DNA from 2 places in the Micromonospora sp. NBC_00858 genome. Region 2 is predicted to be linked to the other one. Evidence: predicted binding sites of a transcription regulator. Region 2 holds the regulator's gene; the other holds the start of a gene.

Region 1 (3,294 bases), 610 kb from region 2:
GGCGGCGTTGGTGACCGCGTTGCGGGTCACCTTCACCGGGTCGATGATGCCGGCCTTGACCAGGTCGACGTACTCGCCGGTGGCGGCGTCGAGGCCGTGGCCCCACTCCTTGCCGGCAACCTTCTGGACCACGACGTAGCCGTCGTGGCCGGCGTTCTGCGCGATCCAGCGCAGCGGCTCGACCAGCGCCTTGCGCACGATCGAGACGCCGACCTTCTCCTCACCGGTGAAGCCCAGGTCGTCGTCGAGCACCGGAAGGATCTGCACCAGGGCGGCGCCGCCGCCGGGCACGGTGCCCTCCTCGACCGCAGCCTTGGTCGCCGCGATGGCGTCCTCAATGCGGTGCTTGCGCTCCTTCATCTCGACCTCGGTCGCCGCGCCCACCTTGATCACGGCGATGCCGCCGGAGAGCTTCGCCAGCCGCTCGGCCAGCTTCTCCCGGTCCCAGTCGGAGTCGGAGGCCTCGATCTCCTTGCGGATCTGGGCCACCCGGTCGGCAACGTCGGAGGACTGGCCGCCGCCGTCGACGATCGTGGTGTTCTCCTTGTCGACCACGACGCGCCGGGCGGTGCCGAGCACCTCCAGGCCGACCTGGTCGAGCTTGTAGCCCAGCTCCGGGGCGACCAGCTCGGCGCCGGTGGAGATCGCGATGTCCTGGAGCATGGCCTTGCGGCGGTCACCGAAGCCCGGGGCCTTCACGGCGCAGACCTTGAGGGTCTTGCGCAGCGAGTTGACCACCAGGGTGGAGAGCGCCTGGCCGTCCACGTCCTCGGCGATGATCAGCAGCGGCTTGCTGTTCTGCAGGACCTTCTCCAGCAGCGGCAGCAGCTCCTCGATCGCCGAGATCTTCTGGGTGGTGACCAGGATGTACGCGTCCTCAAGGACGGACTCCTGACCCTCCAGGTCGGTGACGAAGTTCGGCGAGATGAAGCCCTTGTCGAACTGGAGACCCTCGGTCACGTCCAGCTCGGTGGTGAGCGCGGAGCCCTCCTCGACGGTGATGACACCGTCGCGGCCGACCCGCTCCATCGCCTCGGCGATCAGCTCGCCGATGGTGGAGTCCTGCGCGGAGATCGTCGCCACGTTCGCGATCGACTCCTTGCCGGTGACCTCGGCGGCCCGGCCGAGCAGCGCCTCGGAGATCTTGGTGGCCGCCGCGTCGATGCCCCGCTTGAGGCCGGCCGGGTTGGTCCCGGCGGTGACGTTGCGCAGGCCCTCGCGGACCATCGCCTGGGCCAGCACGGTCGCGGTGGTGGTCCCGTCGCCGGCGACGTCGTTGGTCTTGGTCGCCACCTCCTTGACCAGCTGCGCGCCGAGGTTCTCGTAGGGATTGGTGAGCTCGATCTCCTTGGCGATGGTCACACCATCGTTGGTGATCGTCGGCGCACCGAATTTCTTGTCCAGGACGACGTTGCGCCCGCGCGGGCCGAGGGTGACCTTGACCGCGTCAGCGAGGGCGTTGACACCGTGCTCCAGCAGGTGCCGGGCGTCGTCCGAGAAGCTAAGGATCTTCGCCATGAATGTCCCTTCGAAGCGCCGTTGCCCCGGCCCGGCGAGCCGGACCGGGGCAACGACACTGATCGGTTGCTTACTTCTCGATGACCGCGAGGACGTCGCGGGCGGAGAGCACCAGGTACTCCTCGCCGGCGTACTTGACCTCGGTGCCGCCGTACTTCGAGTAGAGGACGGTGTCGCCGACCTTGACGTCAACCGGAACCCGGTTGCCGTTGTCGTCGACGCGCCCCGGGCCGACAGCGAGGACAGTGCCCTCCTGCGGCTTCTCCTTGGCGGTGTCGGGGATCACGATGCCCGACGCCGTGGTGGTCTCAGCCTCGTTCGCCTGGACCACGATGCGGTCCTCGAGCGGCTTGATCGCAACCTTGGTCGCGGTAGTCACGGGCATACCCTCCTGGGGTACTGGTTTCGTTGCCGGTCGGCGAGGCCAACCAGCGTCAATCTGCCTCATGCCACCGGGCGGGGCCGTCGTCGCGGGTGCCGGTCCGCCTGGCGTTTCGCACCCGGGTCGTGAGACCCGGGAGCTGGCACCCTCAGGGTGAGAGTGCTAATCGCAGGTTATTCCGTGGCTAGCACTCCGTCAAGGAGAGTGCCAACGCACCCTCCGCCGTGTCGCCACAGTTCCGCCAGTCGTTACCGCAACACGCCGGGAGCACCTCGCCGCACCGTGGCCATCTCCCTACCGTCGGTTGCCACCACCGGATGCCGACGAAGGGGAGCCGAGTGACCCGGATACCGACCCTGACGTTCCTGCACGAACAGCTACGCCGGGCACGCCAGGCGCGCGGGCTCAGCCAGGAGGAGCTGGGCAAGCTGGTCAACTACTCATCGTCGTACGTGAGTGCGGTCGAGATCGGGCAGAGCCCGGTCAAGCCGGACTACCTGGCCCGCATCGACTCAATCCTGGACACCGGCGGTCTCTTCGTCGGCATGCTGGAGCTGGTCCGCTTCCACGCCGCACCCGACTGGTTCCGCCCGTGGGACGAGATCGAGCGGGAGGCGGCTGCGCTGCGCTGGTACGACCCGACGGTGATCCCCGGCCTGCTCCAGTCCGAGGGGTACGCGCGGGCGATGCTCGGCGTGGGCGGCGAGCTGACCGCCGAGGAGGTGGAGACGCGGGTGGTGGCCCGGCTCGCCCGGCAGTCGCTGCTGACCGCCGACCCGCGTCCGCAGCTCGTCGCGGTGCTGGAGGAGCACACGCTGCGCCGGCAACTCGGCGACCGGGAGACCATGCGCGACCAGCTACAGCACCTGCTGGCCGTGGGCACCGCACCGAACGTGCAGGTCCGGGTCGTGCCGGCCGACGCCCCCTGGCATGTCGGGCTCAACGGCCCGTTCATCCTGGCCCGGCTTGAGAGCGGTGCCGAGCTGGTCCACCTGGACAACCAGCTCCGGGGGCAGACCGTGGACAGCCCGAACGACGTTGCCGCCCTGGAGCGGCGCTGGGAGACTGTCACCGGCGAGGCGCTGCCATGCCGGCAGTCCGCCCGGCTGATCGAGGAAGTGGTGCAGACATGGACCTGACCCACGCCACCTGGCGCAAGGCCTCCCGCAGCAACAGCAACGGCGGTGCCTGCGTCGAGGTCGCCGATAACCTGCCCGGCGTGGTCGCCGTGCGCGACAGCAAGGACCCGACCGGGCCGGCGCTCACCTTCACCCCGGCGAGCTGGCGGGCCTTCGTCGCCGCCACGCCCACCGACTGACACCACCGTCCAGCCAGCCCGGCCGGCCCGGGACAATGACCGGGTGGATCTCGACCAGCTCGCGGCGCTGCGTACC
Region 2 (3,294 bases):
ACCGCGCCACTGGGTCACCGAACGGGCCGCCGCCCAGGGCACGATCTCGTCGACCCCGACCTCGGTCATCGCCTGCACGGCCAGCTCACCCCGATCGCCCTTGGCGATGCCCTGCACGGTCACCAGCCGCGGTACGGGCGCGTCCGCGTACCCCCGGGAGGTGACGGTGAGCTCCAGGCTGCCCCGGCCGACGGCGGTGACCACGGCGGCGGCCGTGCCGCCCCGGCCGTCGGCGAGCAGCAACTCCTCGCCGACCCGCAACCGCTGCACGGTGGCGGCGTGGTGCCCCTCGGGACCGTCGAGGGTCAACGCGTCGGCGGTGGGCAGGGACTCGACCAGGAACAGCGGCGCGGACACGATGATCAGGCTAGCCGCAGTGGTCAGGCGTGACCGTTGAACGCGTCGCGCATCCGGGAGAAGAAGCCGCCCTGCTTGGACAGCTCGGCGACCTCCTCGCCGCGGGTCTTGGCGAAGTCGCGCAGCATCCGCTCCTGGTCCGGGTCGAGCTTCGTCGGCGTTCGGACGTCCAGGTGCACGTAGAGGTCGCCCCGGCCGGTGCCGCGCAGGTGCGGCACGCCCCGGGCGCGCAGCCGCAGGGTGCTGGCCGGCTGGGTGCCGGCCTTGACGTCGACCGTCTCCTCGCTGTCCAGCGTCTTGATGGTCAGTCGGGTGCCCAGTGCCGCCGCGGTCATCGGCACGGTGACCCGGCAGTGCAGGTCGTCGCCCTTGCGGGAGTACACGTCGTGCGGCCGCTCGTGGATCTCCACGTAGAGGTCACCGGCGGTGCCGCCACCCGGGCCCACCTCGCCCTGCTGGGCCAGCCTGATCCGCATGCCGTCCTCGACACCGGCCGGGATCTTGACGGTCAGCGAGCGGCGGGTACGCACCCGGCCGTCGCCGGCGCAGGTGGGGCAGGGGTGCGGGATGGTGGTGCCGTAGCCCTGGCAGACGGTGCACGGCCGGGCGGAGACCACCTGGCCGAGGAAGGTGCGCTGCACCGACTGCACCTCGCCCCGACCGCCGCACGCCTCGCAGGTGGCCAGGTGGGTGCCGGCGGCCGTGCCGGCGCCGGAGCAGGTGGTGCAGAGCACCGCGGTGTCGACGGTGATCGGCGCCTCGACGCCGAACGCCGTCTCGTGCAGGTCCAGCTCAAGGCGCAGGATCGCGTCGGCGCCCGGCCGGGTCCGCGGACGCGGGCCACGGCCGCCACCCGCCGCACCGCCGAAGAACGCGTCCATGATGTCCTGGAAACCGACGAACGGGCCGGCCCCGCCCGGACCGCCCGGACCGCCAGCGCCGCCGCCACCACCGGGGGCGAGCGGGTCGCCGCCCAGGTCGACGATCTGCCGCTTCCGGTCGTCCGAGAGGACCTCGTACGCGGCGTTGATGTCCTTGAACTTCTCCTGTGCCTCCGGGTCCGGATTGACGTCCGGGTGGAACTGGCGCGCCAGCTTGCGGTAGGCGCGCTTGATCTCGTCGTCGGAGGCTTCCCGGCTCACACCGAGAATGCCGTAGTAGTCCCTGGCCACTGCGTTCCGTGTCCTCATGTTCGTCTCGCGTTGCGCCGGTCGTCGGCCGGAGCCGGCCGTCGGCCCTGACTGGTCAGTTCTGGGCCAGCAGCTCGCCCACGTAGCGTGCCACGGCGCGCACCGTGGCGATGTTGCCGGGGTAGTCCATGCGGGTGGGCCCCAGCACCCCCAGGCCGCCCACGATGGTGGCGCCGGGGCCGTACCCGGTGCTGACCACCGAGGCGGCGCGCAGGTTGTCGAACTCGTTCTCGTCGCCGATCAGCACCCGGGTCGTGCTCGGCTCGGTCTCGCCGATGAGCTTGAGGAGCACGACCTCCTCCTCCAGCGCTTCGAGGATCGGGCGCAGCGAGCCCTGGAAGTCGAGCAGGCCGCCCCGGGTGAGGTTGGCGGTGCCGGCCAGCGCGATCCGCTCCTCGTGCCGCTCGACCAGCGTCTCCAGCAACACCGTGGCGAGGGTGGTCATCGTCGGACGCAGCTCGGTCGGCGCCTCTTCGACCAGCGTCTGCACCAGCGGCGGCGTATCGGACAGCCGGGCGCCGGCGAGCTTCTCGTTGACCAGCCGACGCAGGTCGGTGACGTCGTCGGCGGGCACCGGCCCGGGCAGCTCGACCAGCCGCTGCTCCACCCGACCGGTGTCGGCGATCATGACGAGCATCAGCCGGGTGGTGGAGATCGGCACCAGCTCCAGGTGCCGCACCGAGGATCGGGCCAGGCTCGGGTACTGCACGACGGCGACCTGCCGGGTCAGCTGGGCGAGCAGCCGCACGGTGCGGTGCACCACGTCGTCGAGGTCGACCGCACCGACCAGGAAACGCTCGATGGCCCGGCGCTCGGCCGGGCTGAGTGGCTTGACCCGGGACAGCCGGTCGACGAAGAGGCGGTAGCCGCGGTCGGTGGGCACCCGGCCGGCACTGGTGTGCGGCTGCCGGATGTAGCCCTCCTCCTCCAGCACGGCCATGTCGTTGCGGACCGTGGCCGGGGAGACGCCGAGCTGGTGCCGCTCGACCAGCGCCTTGCTGCCGACGGGCTCCTGGGTGGAGACGTAGTCCTCGACGATGGCGCGGAGCACGGCTAGCTTGCGGTCGTCGAGACCCATCCTCCGCACCTCCTGTCGCACGTCGGCCGCCGGCCACGGTGGGGCCGGCGGACCGTCCTGGCACTCGACTGTAACGAGTGCCAGTCTACGTCGGCGTACCCGCCGGCGCGATGATCAAGGTCGTCGCTGTCCGTTCAGCCGGGCCGACCCGGCGGTGTCGCTCTGGTGCGGCGTTGCCACGGGCCCTTACCGTGACATCCATGACTGAACCACCTCGCCCTCCCGGCGCGGGAGACCCCGGCGGATACCCGACGGACCCGACATCCCCGCCGCCATCTCCGGGCGCCTCGGCCGAGCCACCCACCGCACCACTGTCCGGGGCACCCGGCCCGGGCGGCTATCCCCCGGCCGGTGGCTATCCGCCGCCCACTGGTGACCAACCGCCGTCGGGTGGCTACCCTCCGTCGGGCGGCTATCCGCCAGCCGGGGGCTACCCTCCTGGCGGCTATCCGCCCGGTGGCGCCTACGGCGGCCCCGGCGGCGGCTACGCCAACAACGAGGACAAGACCTGGGCGCTGGTCGCGCACTTCGGCGGCGCCGCCGGGATGATCATCAGCGGCGGCGTGCTCGGCTGGATCGGCCCGCTGGTGGCGATGCTGGCCCGGGGCAACCAGTCCCCGACGGTTCGGGCGCACGCGGTGGCGGCGCTCAACTTCCAGCTCATCTGGT

What was found. Region 2 encodes HrcA, which represses chaperone genes, less so after heat shock. Its sites were predicted from a motif close to GGTTNGCACNCTCNNNNNGAGNGTGCNAACC; they were not measured.
Positions count from the first base shown of each region.
Region 1: a site for HrcA is predicted at 2,038-2,068, ahead of groES (co-chaperone GroES). Genes of this name have one in related genera too.

Region 1 covers NZ_CP108828.1:7,215,390-7,218,683, reverse strand. Annotated here, with positions in the region: gene groL (chaperonin GroEL) at 1-1,518, opposite strand, end outside; gene groES (co-chaperone GroES) at 1,589-1,903, opposite strand; gene OG990_RS33690 (Scr1 family TA system antitoxin-like transcriptional regulator) at 2,239-3,039, shown strand; gene OG990_RS33685 (DUF397 domain-containing protein) at 3,030-3,218, shown strand; gene OG990_RS33680 (THUMP-like domain-containing protein) at 3,262-3,294, shown strand, end outside.
Region 2 covers NZ_CP108828.1:81,061-84,354, reverse strand. Annotated here, with positions in the region: gene OG990_RS00420 (16S rRNA (uracil(1498)-N(3))-methyltransferase) at 1-357, opposite strand, end outside; gene dnaJ (molecular chaperone DnaJ) at 381-1,529, opposite strand; gene hrcA (heat-inducible transcriptional repressor HrcA) at 1,603-2,625, opposite strand; gene OG990_RS00405 (DUF4870 domain-containing protein) at 2,826-3,294, shown strand, end outside.